One region of the Alteromonas sp. genome, then DNA from elsewhere that is predicted to be linked to it. Evidence: predicted binding sites of a transcription regulator. Region 1 holds the regulator's gene; each other region holds the start of a gene.
The links. The regulator MetJ, encoded in region 1, represses methionine synthesis genes. The targets are predictions, from matches to a motif close to TAGACGTCTAGACGTCTA.
Positions count from the first base shown of each region.

Region 2: a site for MetJ is predicted at 1,405-1,422, ahead of thrA (bifunctional aspartate kinase/homoserine dehydrogenase I). Genes of this name have one in related genera too.
Region 3: a site for MetJ is predicted at 2,122-2,139, ahead of serA (phosphoglycerate dehydrogenase). Genes of this name have one in related genera too.

Region 1 covers NZ_CFHOXV010000041.1:4,789-8,920, reverse strand. Annotated here, with positions in the region: gene AC4PME_RS17240 (malic enzyme-like NAD(P)-binding protein) at 1-1,163, shown strand, start outside; gene AC4PME_RS17235 (MFS transporter) at 1,261-2,469, shown strand; gene metJ (met regulon transcriptional regulator MetJ) at 2,518-2,841, opposite strand; gene metF (methylenetetrahydrofolate reductase) at 2,998-3,882, shown strand.
Region 2 covers NZ_CFHOXV010000001.1:68,592-72,723, reverse strand. Annotated here, with positions in the region: gene AC4PME_RS00325 (alpha-amylase family glycosyl hydrolase) at 1-1,039, opposite strand, end outside; gene thrA (bifunctional aspartate kinase/homoserine dehydrogenase I) at 1,608-4,073, shown strand; gene thrB (homoserine kinase) at 4,090-4,132, shown strand, end outside.
Region 3 covers NZ_CFHOXV010000003.1:199,021-203,152, forward strand. Annotated here, with positions in the region: gene AC4PME_RS03990 (nucleoside hydrolase) at 1-416, shown strand, start outside; gene AC4PME_RS03995 (hypothetical protein) at 493-708, shown strand; gene AC4PME_RS04000 (5-formyltetrahydrofolate cyclo-ligase) at 692-1,312, shown strand; gene rpiA (ribose-5-phosphate isomerase RpiA) at 1,372-2,031, shown strand; gene serA (phosphoglycerate dehydrogenase) at 2,170-3,399, shown strand; gene AC4PME_RS04015 (hypothetical protein) at 3,609-4,132, shown strand, end outside.

The DNA of each region.
Region 1 (4,132 bases):
TAGATGATTTAGCACTGGCCTACAGCCCCGGCGTGGCCGAGCCGGTACGTGAAATTGCCGAAGATCCGGATGCAGCATACCGCTATACCGCCAAAGGTAATATGGTTGCAGTAATCAGTAATGGTACGGCCATTCTCGGATTAGGTAATCTAGGTCCGCTGGCATCAAAACCAGTGATGGAGGGTAAAGCGTTACTGTTTAAGCGTTTTGCCGGACTGGATGCCATCGATATTGAAGTTAAACACCGGACTACTGAAGAATTCATCAACACGGTTGCCAATATCGCTGATACGTTCGGCGGTATTAATCTTGAAGATATCAAAGCGCCGGAATGTTTCGAAATCGAGCAGGAACTGATCAAACGCTGCAAGATTCCGGTATTCCATGACGATCAACACGGTACCGCCATTGTAACAGCGGCCGGTATGCTCAACGCGCTGGAAATTCAGGGCAAGAACATCGAAGACGCCAAAATTGTTTGTATGGGAGCCGGTGCTGCCGCCGTTGCCTGTATGGAGCTGCTGATCAAGTGCGGCGCCCAGCGTGAACGCATTTATATGCTCGATCGTAAAGGGGTGATTCATACCCGCCGTGACGATCTCACGGAACACAAAATGTTGTTCGCCAACAACACGGACAAACGTACCCTTGACGATGTTATGGATGGTGCGGATATTTTTGTCGGTGTTTCCGGCCCTGACGTACTGCCTCCAGAAACGCTGAAACTGATGGCACCAAACCCGGTGGTATTCGCCTGCTCAAACCCTGATCCGGAAATTAAACCGGAACTGGCCCATGAGGTACGCAGTGACTTGATCATGGCCACAGGCCGTTCAGATTACCCCAACCAGGTGAACAACGTACTGTGCTTCCCGTTCATTTTCCGTGGTGCGCTGGATGTGCGTGCTTCGACCATTAATGACGAAATGAAAGTTGCTGCGGTAGAAGCTTTACGTTCAGTATCGAAAGAGCCTGTGCCTGAAGAAGTATTGAAAGCCAGTAAATCAGCATCGCTGACATTTGGTAAAGATTACATCATTCCTAAACCAATGGATCCCCGTTTGCTTCACCGTATTGCCAGTGCCGTAGCACAGGCAGCGATTGACTCAGGCGTTGCCGGTGTTGAATCCTTACCGGCAAAATACACGGGTAACAAAGACTGATTGAAGCAGACTGACTTCATTTGTTACGGGCCGGTTACACTACCGGCCCGTTTTCGTTTATCTTCCCGCTTCCCCTAATCTGACGGACAAAGATTTCATGTGGTCAAAAGCACTTATCGGGCTCATCATCGGACGAATAGCTACCACGCTTATCGGCTCAACTATGGCAGTCAGCATCGGCTGGCATTTATATGAAGCCACCGGCGAGGCCTTTGACCTGGCACTGGTAGGCATTTTTCAGATTGTGCCGGTAATCAGTTTATTCCTCGTGGCGGGCTGGGCTGCAGACAACTTTTCCCGCAAAAGTATTCTGTTAATTTCTGCCGGATTACAGTTACTGGTGGTGCTGGCCGTCGCTTTGCTGATGAATCAGCCGGAACTGAATAAATGGGCGCTGTTTTGCTCGTTATCGGTATTAGGCGCAGGGCGGGCTTTCTTCGCACCGGCCATTCAGTCTGTGTTGCCGAATATCGTCAGCACGGATCATCTGGGGCGTGCGGTGGCTGCCATAAGCTCTATCTGGAATATCGCCTTAACCGTGGGGCCTTTCCTCGCGGGTGTGTTACTGGCAGCGCTCGACCGTCAGCTCTACTGGGTGCTCATCATTTTCGGCCTGTTTACACTGGGTGGCTTTTCTTTGTTGCCTGCTCTGAACATTCATTCAGAGCGCAAACTGGCGCTCAAAGACATATTCAGCGGTGTGGAATACCTGATGCACAACAACGTTGTCCGCGGAGCGCTGTTTACTGATCTTGTGGTTATACTTTGTGGCAGTGTCATGGCCATATTACCTGTGTTTGTGAAAGACGTCTTACATGAAGGTCCGGAAACACTGGGTTTATTGCGGGCCATGCCGGCTGTGGGTGCGACGCTTATCGGTCTGACAATGGTACGACGTAAACGGGCTATTGAACGCAACGGCCCGCTGCTGTTCTGGTCACTGATCCTTTTCAGCTTTTCTATTATCGGCTTTGCCTTTTCACAAAATCTTTATGTGGCTTGCTTCGCTTTGCTGATTTATGGCGGTTCAGACATGATAAGTGTGGTGATCAGAAGCTCAGTGGTACAAATTATGACACCGGACGCTCTACGTGGCCGGGTGAGTGCAGTGAACTCCCTGTTCATCGCGTCTTCCAACGAACTCGGAGATTTCAGAAGTGGTTCGGTGACGGCAGCTGTTGGTCCGGTAGCCTGCGCGGTTGCGGGCGGAGTAATGAGCCTGGGTATTGTGCTCCTGTTCCGTTCAACTTTCCGGCCCCTGTTCGAATTGCAAAAAATCGAGCCGCCCTCAGCCAGACAAGACTAAGCTTGCCCCTGATACAAAAAAGCCAGAGTGATTCGCTCTGGCTTTACTTTATTCTTCTTCGTTGTCGGCGGTGGGGTCGATCCCCATCTCTTCCATCATTTTCCTTGCAACGGCAGGAACACGGTTAGGGTTATCTTTGCGCAAATCGTCGTCGTCAGGCAGCGGCTGCCCGGTGAAAGCATGAAGGAATGCTTCGCACAGTAACTCTGAATTCGTCGCGTGACGCAGGTTATTAATTTGTCTGCGGGTTCGCTCGTCTGTGAGCACCTTAAGCACATTAATCGGAATAGAAACAGTGACTTTCTTTACTTGCTCACTCTTTTTTCCATGCTCTGCGTAAGGGTGTATATACTTACCATTCCATTCTGCCATGTGAAATCTCGGACTGCCTGTTATTTTACTTTATAAGCGGAAATTCTAAACAATGTAGCGAAAAGGTCAATTAAGCCGTGTAAACCTCTTGACGTCCAGACATATATTAATTAGTTTAGACGTCTAAACGTCCAAAGAATTGAGTGAGTCAACAAAATGGTTTCCTATGCACAAGGTATCGACGCCTTAAACCAGTCATTGTCCGAATTGCGTGACATTGATGTCTCTTTTGAATTTTTTCCGCCTAACTCGGAAAAGATGGAACAAACGCTGTGGAAATCTGTTGAACGCCTGGCGCCTCTTAAGCCTTCTTATATGTCTGTGACCTACGGTGCAAACAGTGGTGAGCGTGACCGTACCCATGATGTTGTTAAACGCATTCAACAACAAACCGGTGTACAGGCAGCCCCTCACCTGACCTGTGTGGACGCAAGCCGTGATGAACTCAAACAAATTGCTCAGGAATACTGGGATTCGGGTATTCGCCGCATTGTTGCTCTGCGTGGCGATTTACCGAAGGGCGTAGATAAAACCGAAATGTATGCTTCTGATCTGGTGGCACTGCTGAAAGACGTAGCAGACTTTGATATTTCCGTTGCTGCCTATCCGGAAAAACATCCGGAAGCACCGAATGCCCAGTTCGACCTGCTTAACCTGAAGCGTAAAGCGGAAGCCGGGGCTTCTGAAGCAATTACTCAGTTCTTTTTTGACACCAGTGTTTACCTGCGTTTCCGTGACCGTGCTGCTGCAGCCGGTATCGATTTGGATATCGTTCCCGGGATCCTGCCGGTGACGAATTATCAGACACTGATTAAGTTTGCCGGTTTCACCAATGTTCACGTACCGGGCTGGCTGCACAAGATGTACGAAGGGCTGGATGACGATGACCAGGCAACACGTAATCTGATTGGCGCAAACATCGCCATGGAGCAAGTAAAAGTGCTGGCGAAAGAAGGGGTGAAACACTTCCACTTCTACACCCTGAACCGCTGCGAACTCAGCTACGCCATCTGCCACATGCTGGGCGTTCGCGCCGGCTAACGAGAGGCGGACGTATTACGGTATCTCCGCTGGATGCGGAGGCTAGGGGAAAAACACGCCGGAACTCCATCCCTGGAGGCTCGACTGCAGCATCCTTGCTGCAGACGGTTTTTCCCCTAGCCTCCTCCTCCTTATCGCTACGATACCTGACTATTCTCGTCAATTCGCCACTGCGCCAGAGATTACAATCTGCTGAGAAATCAACAAAACATTCCCCCCATGACTACGAATGGTTACACTGTACAAGCAT
Region 2 (4,132 bases), on a different contig from region 1:
ACTGTGCTGTATAGCCGCAACCGCCTTTGTCTAAAGGATCGGTAATGTACTCATGACTGTGAAGATCTTCAGCAATGGTCATTTTACCCGGGCAGGACGTCTGAATACGGTGATTGATGGTTTTAATCAGATCGTAGGCTTCCGGGATATCGTCATCGCCGGTATCGGCACCGGAAACACTGCGCATATAAGGCACCATATCCATCCGCAATCCGTCAGCTTTGAATTCGTTCAGCCACATCAGTGCATTGTCGGTGAGATAGTCCCGCACCTCCTGACGGCCATAGTCTGGTCGTGTATCTCCCCATGGCGTGGCGCTGCGGTAATCATTGTAGAAATAAATGCCGCCTTTATCGTTCTCGTGCCAGCCGTCAAACTGCCAGATATCCAGGTCGCTCGGGCCTAAATGGTTGTAAACCACATCAAGGATCACACCGATCCCCATGCCGTGAGCTGAATCGATAAAGGCTTTCAGTCCGTCAGGACCACCGTAGGCTTCTTCTACTGCAAAGGGATAGGCAGGGTTATAGCCCCAGCTTATATCCCCGGCGAATTCATTCACAGGCATGAGTTCAACCATCGTCACGCCCAGCGCTTTCAACTCAGGCAGCTTTTCTATGGCCGATGCAAATGTGCCGTGGCCATCTTCGGGTTTATTAAACGTGCCAATATGCATTTCATAAATGACGCGCTCATGAAGGGGGGCGGATTTAAATTGTGTGTGTTGCCACTGATATTCATCATCGTAAATAACACTGTTTCCCACACTGTTTGTGACCTTTCGGGCACGGGGATCGTTTTTTAATAACAGCTCATCCTGCAAGGTGGTAATAGCAAACTTGTATTCATCACCGTTTTTCGCGTTGTCGGCAAAACCAACCCAGATTCCGCCTTCACGGGATTCCAGAGGATTTGCAGTCTCATCCCATTCATTAAATGTTCCGGTTACACATACAGATTTGGCGTTCGGCGCCCACACTGCAAACTGATAACCTGACTCTGCCTGGCTGACGCCTAAAACTCCGTTAAACGCTGACATAAGGACTTTCTCCGGGAAAAATAAAATCTGATAGGCATGTGTAAGCTGAGATAGCAAAGACAGTGCCGCAACGCGCCGGACGTTGTACCGGAGAGTACGGCCCTTTTTTATGCACTAATGATATGAAAAATATAAAGTTATTCCCGCGCAGAATTCCATTGCCCTGGCCTGAACGGGGTGCCCATTGGGCTCCGGAAGAAAAAATTACGGAATGCTCCGGCAAAATGTACGCAATGAAATTCCCGTTTTTCCTGTCAAAATATGATGAATCGCAATATGAAAAGGCAGAAAAAGGCTCTCTTTAGGAGTAAATTGTCTGTTCTGACGGTGTTTTACGCAGAAAAAGCAAAATCGCGGTTGACAGATAGACGTCTATACGGCAAATTGTCCGTATGAAAACAATGATTAGCACCACCGGCACGATGATTATTACCACCTCTTTGAGGGCGGTCGCTGGCTAGTGCGCAACATTGCAACCAGACATCGAAAGCCCGCCCTCACCAGGAGCGGGTTTTTTTTTACGCAATTGAGCGTTGATGTAGCAAAATAAAACCGAAAGGAGCATTACATGAAAGTCTTAAAGTTTGGTGGATCTTCTCTGGCCGACGCACCCCGATACCTGCGTGTGACCGGGATTTGTATGACCACCCACCAAACCGATGGCGCAGCAGTAGTGCTTTCTGCGCCAAAGGGCGTGACCAACGCGCTTTCTTCTCTTTGTGAACAGGCTGCCGCAGGGGATGACTTCCAGCCTCTGTTCGAAAAGTTGGAGCAAACTGTTCAGGGTATTGCTGACGAATTAAACACCACCTTAGATAACTTCGCCCACGACCACGTTTCTTCATTTATCTCAGAGCGCTTGTCTGCGCTTAAGCAACAACTGGAAGGCATTAAGTTGCTTGGTTGTGCTCCGGATTCTGTGGCTGCCGGCATCTTAAGTATCGGCGAATACATCAGTGTGACGCTGTTCAGTGCGATTTTGCAGAGTAAAGGTGTGGTTAACAGTATCATCGACCCGGTCGAATACGTGCTGGCACACGGCGAATATCTCGACAGCATTGCTGATGTGGCAATGAGTAAAGCTCGTTTCAGTGACGTAAAGAACGACGGTTCAGTACTACTGGTTATGCCCGGCTTTGTTGCAGTTAATGAAGAGGGTGAAAAAGTCACGCTCGGCCGTAACGGTTCTGATTACTCTGCTGCCATCCTTGCGGCCTGTATCGACGCAGACTGCTGTGAAATCTGGACGGATGTAGACGGTGTTTATAACGCTGACCCGAATCAGGTTGAAGGGGCAGTATTACTTGATAAGCTGACTTATCAGGAAGCCATGGAGCTGTCTTACTTCGGTGCCAAAGTACTGCACCCGAAAACCATAGGTCCTATCGCTCAGCATCACATTCCCTGCCTGATCAAAAACACCCTGAATCCTTCTGCGCCCGGCACGCTAATCAGTAACGAAGCCAGCGAGAAATGGACGTCAGTGAAAGGTATTTCGCAGCTCGATAACATCACGATGTTTAATGTTGCCGGACCTGGCCTCAAAGGCATGGTAGGCATGGCAAGCCGTGTATTTGAGGTGATGAGTAATGCCAATATCTCCATCAGCCTGATCACCCAGTCCAGCTCGGAATACAGCATCAGCTTCTGTATACAGGAAAAAGATGCGGCCCGTGCACAGCAACTGCTGGAAGATGCCTTTGCTCTGGAACTGCAAAACCAGTTGCTTGATCAAATTGAAGTGCGTCACGACTTAGCCATTGTTACTCTGGTCGGTGATGGAATGCGTCACACAAAAGGCCTGGCAGCCCGGTTCTTTGCTGCACTGGCGCAAGCCCGTGTGAACAACGTAGCCATTGCTCAGGGATCTTCAGAGCGTTCCATCTCTACGGTTATCGAAGCGAAAAAGGCGAAGAAGGCGGTACGGGTTATTCACCAGAACTTCTTCTCCGATCGCCACACCATTGACGTATTCCTGGTTGGCTGCGGTAACGTAGGTACAGAATTGCTGGGTCAGATTGCCCGTCAGCAACCTGCACTGTTAAAGCGCAATATTCAGTTACGTGTATATGGTATTGCCAACAGCCGCAAACTGCTGCTTAACGCGCAGGGCATTGATGTGTCAGGCGACTGGCAGTCTGCACTGGCAGCTTCTGAGGAGTCGTTAAGTGTTGAGCGTTTACACCAGTTTGTTAACAGCAACAGTCTGGTAAATCCGGTGATTGTTGATTGTACCAGTCACGAAGCGGTAGCTTCACAGTACGTGGATATGATGGAGCAGGGCTTCCACGTAGTGACACCTAACAAAAAAGCCAACACCGACACCATGGCGTATTACCGTCAGCTGCGCAGAACCGCGCAGAATACAAATCGCCAGTATTTATATGAAACTACCGTCGGTGCGGGCTTGCCGGTTATCGATAACCTGCAGAAATTGTTTGCTGCCGGCGACGTGCTGCATCAGTTTGAAGGCATTTTATCCGGTAGCTTATCCTATGTATTCGGTAAGCTTGAAGAAGGTATGAGCTTGTCACAGGCTACCAGTGCAGCAAAAGTAAATGGCTATACCGAGCCGGATCCACGTGATGACTTAAGCGGCATGGACGTGGCCCGTAAACTGCTGATCATGGCACGTGAAGCCGGCCTGGTGCTTGAACTGTCTGATATTCAGATTGAATCTGTGTTACCGGAAGGTTTTGCAGAAGGTGCATCAATTGATGAGTTTATGCAGCAGTTACCTGAGCTGGATGCCGCATTTGGTCAGCGCGTGGAAGAGGCCAAAGCCAACGACAGTGTGTTGCGTTATATCGGCAGTATCGATGGTGACAAGTGTAAGGTAACCATTCAGGCGGTGCCGCTTTCGCATCCTCTTGCTGCGGTGAAAGACGGTGAGAACGCGCTGGCAATCAGCAGTGACTATTACCAGCCAATTCCTTACGTTATCCGCGGCTACGGAGCGGGTGGTACGGTAACCGCTGCCGGTGTGTTTGCTGATATTCTGCGTACCATGCCGTGGAAACAAATGGCGCTGTAATTGAAGGATGAGTAGTATGAAAACCACCCGCGCTTATGCGCCAGCCTCCATCGGCAATG
Region 3 (4,132 bases), on a different contig from region 1:
CCATTGTATTCGCTGCCGACTGGCCTGTTACCATGTTTGGCCTTGATGTTACGCTGAAAGCGCCTTTCGCACCGTCTTTCCTGGATACTCTGGAAACGGGTAATGAAAAACTGGGTGGCTTCGTTAAGCGTGCATCACAGTTTTATATCGACTTTTACTCGCAAAACCGTGAAGAACGTGTGTGTTTCTTCCACGACGCGTATCCGCTGGCCTGGCTGGTCAACCCTGAACTGTTTACCATTACCCGTGGCCACGCCCGTGTAGGTACCGGTGAACTGGACAGAGGACAAACAGTCGTCGCTCCGGCAGGTTCAACACCAAGCCCGCTATGGACTGAAGCGCAAATGATTGATGTCGCAACCGATGTTAATCACGAAAAACTGGAACAATTGTTCATCGACACCTACGCTTTATAAAGTCCGGAGGAGTATTTCCCTGCTAAAAGCGCCTCCGGGCGCTTTTTTTATGACTTAAGGACAGCCCGGGGAAATCATGATTCAACCGCCATTACCGGAAAATGAAGAAATCACTCAGTTCAGACAACAGGACCCCTGTTTAGCTATAGTGGCTTTAACAGAAGACTTATTCACTGAAGACAAACAATTGCGGCAAACCGGCATTGATGCCGCCCTCACACTGCCTGTGAATAATGATACACTTTGCGACACCTTAAGTTTCTTCTTATTACCCGATGGAAAAAATCAGTAGCGCAGGATTAACACGTCAGGAATTACGTAAAGTACTGCGGTTACGCCGCAACAACCTGTCTGAAGAGACGCAGGCTCAGGCTGCCGTAAGCCTGAGCCGTGAGCTGACGGCACTGCCGGAATGGCAACAAGCCACGCATGTAGCGGCATACCTGGCAAACGACGGAGAAGTCAGCCTTTCGGACACCATTACCACCGCGGCAGCCCAGAATAAAATCGTCAGCCTGCCGGTACTGCATCCGTTTAACCGTCAGCATCTGCTATTTTTGCACTATCATGACAACACCATACTGGTGAATAACCGCTTCAATATTGCTGAGCCTCAGTTACGCTGCCCTGATGTGATACCTTTTTCCCGTCATGATTTAATTCTGATGCCGCTCACCGGTTTCGACGAAAAAGGAAACCGGCTGGGCATGGGTGGCGGATTTTACGATCGTACGCTGGCGCCCTATCGCAACGCAGCTTCCCGCCCCCTGCTTGCCGGTATCGCACATGATTGCCAGCAGGTTGACGCGCTGCCGGTTGAACCCTGGGATTTCCCCCTGGATCTCATCATCACGCCTTCCGGCGTAATACGGCCGGATAAGACTAATTGCCCTTAATTTCGTCTCCCATTCCTGCAGTTTTCAGTTAAACTTCTGCAAAACTTTGGAGAACCCCTATGGATCAGAACGCGAAGAAGAAAGCTGTAGCTGAAGCAGCCATAAAATATGTAGAGCCGGACACCATTGTTGGTGTGGGCACAGGCTCAACGGTCAATTTTTTTATTGATGCGCTGGCAGACATTAAACACAAGATTATTGGCGCAGTATCCAGCTCAGACGCATCAACAGAAAAACTTAAAGCCCACGGCATTGAAGTGTTTTCGCTGAATGAAGTAGACAGCCTTTCTGTTTATGTTGACGGCGCTGATGAAGTGACAGAACACAAACACATGATCAAAGGCGGCGGCGCAGCCCTGACGCGTGAAAAAATCGTCGCAGCGGTAGCGAAAACTTTCGTGTGCATTGTAGACGACACCAAACAGGTACCGGTACTGGGCAAATTTCCGCTCCCTGTTGAAGTCATTCCCATGGCGCGCTCTTACGTAGCCAGAGAGCTGGTAAAACTGGGTGGCGATCCGGTTTACCGTGAAGGCGTGGTGACTGACAACGGCAACGTGATACTGGATGTTCACAACCTGAACATCATTAATCCCCGTGAAATGGAAGATGCTATTAACAGTCTGGCCGGCGTAGTCACTAACGGTATTTTTGCCAACCGTGGCGCAGATATTGTACTGGTAGCAACCGGTTCGGGCGTAATTACGGTCAGCGACTAAACTTAATCACCCTGTCAGCAAGCCGGATATAAGGCTTGCTGAATGAAATAGCGCTTTTAACCAACAACGATATCTGTTATTTTGCCCATATAGACGTCCAGATGTCTTTTTGCAACCAACTATTCGAGATGTGAGGCAATGAGTAAAGTATCCCTACCCAAGGACAAGATCCGTATATTGCTACTGGAAGGCGTTCACCAAAGTGCCGTTGAAACCTTAAACAGTAACGGTTACACCAATGTTGAGTATCTGAAGACCTCCCTGTCAGAAGAAGATCTCATCGAAAAAGTGAAGGATGTTCACTTTATCGGAATCCGTTCACGTACTCAGATCACTGAGGCCGTGGTTCAGGCCGCTGAAAAGCTGGTTGCTGTAGGTTGCTTCTGTATCGGTACCAATCAGGTAGATTTGAAAGCCACTCAGTTTAAAGGCATTCCTGTATTCAACGCGCCATTTTCTAACACCCGTTCTGTTGCAGAACTGGTGCTGGGCCAGTTAATTCTTCTTCTTCGCGGCGTACCGTCCAAGAATGCCAAAGCCCATCGTGGTGAGTGGGAAAAGAGTGCTGTAGGCTCATACGAAGCCCGTGGTAAAACGCTGGGTATCATTGGCTACGGCCACATTGGAACACAGCTGAGCATTCTTGCTGAGCACCTGGGCATGCGCGTTCAGTTCTACGATATTGAAGACAAGCTGGTACTGGGTAACTCTGTGCAGGTGAAATCGCTGGATACCCTTCTGGCGACATCTGACGTCGTTTCTCTGCATGTTCCTGAAACCCTGTCTACTAAAGACATGATTGGTAAAGCAGAACTGTCGAAAATGAAAAAAGGCGCCATTCTTATCAATGCGTCCCGTGGTACTGTTGTTGATATCGATGCACTGGTTGAAGCTATGGAAAGCGAACACCTTGCCGGTGCCGCTATCGATGTATTCCCGGTTGAGCCGAAATCGAATACTGAAGAATTCGAATCACCGCTGCGTCAGTTTGATAATGTGATCCTTACCCCCCACGTGGGCGGCAGCACACAGGAAGCGCAGGAAAATATCGGTATTGAAGTAGCCGGTAAACTGGCGAAATACTCAGACAACGGTTCAACGCTGTCTGCAGTGAACTTCCCTGAAGTATCCTTACCGGATCACCCCGGCCGTTCACGCTTACTGCACATCCACGAAAACCGTCCGGGTGTACTGAACCAGATTAACCAGACATTCGCAGAAAAAGGTATCAACATTGAAGCTCAGTATCTGCAAACCGTTGCAGATATCGGTTACGTAGTTGTTGATGTGGAAGCAAACAAAGCCGATGAAGGTCTGGCCCAGCTTCAAAACATCAAAGGCACAATTAAAACCCGCCTTCTGCACTGATCCCTTCGAAAGGATTATGTTCAAAATCAAATCCGGTGTCTCTGTACACCGGATTTTTTTATCTCTTCTGGTCACGCCTTCCGCAGTTAAATCCTGCTCTGTTTGATCTCAGCTTTGTGCTGCCGTGTATCTTTTCTGTGACACATAAATTTAACACCTGCTACGTTGGGCCATGACGGCGCACGTATTTAACCTCAGGGCTTTTAAGCATGATGAGAAGAAACGCACTGTGCATGACGTTAGGGATAACCGCTTTGTGTGGTCCCGTCACTGCAGAAGAAGATAACTTTAACCTTGGCGGTCATGTGAGAGTCAATTACGGTCACCGTGACTGGCAGGCGCCGGCAATACGGGACGGACTGGAATTTGAGTCAATCAAACTCACCGTCGACGGAAAATTCGATGACTTTTCCTACAAAGCTGATTACCGTTGGTATGAAAATACTGATTTCGATACGGTCCGCTATGCAGATCTGACCTGGCATTACGACGAATACCTGGATGTCACCGGCGGTATCACTAAAGTCCCCTTCGGATTGTTACCTTTCGCTTCAAACAGCTTCTGGTTCTCCGCCAATTACTATATTGGTTTTGAAGATGATTATGATGCAGGGGTTGTTGCCCGTTATGAACGGGGTCCGTTTACGGTTCACGCCGGCTATTTTCTGAATGATGAATACAATAATGCCGCCCGCTTTGGCCGCTACTCCTTTGACGTCGCTGATGACGGCGA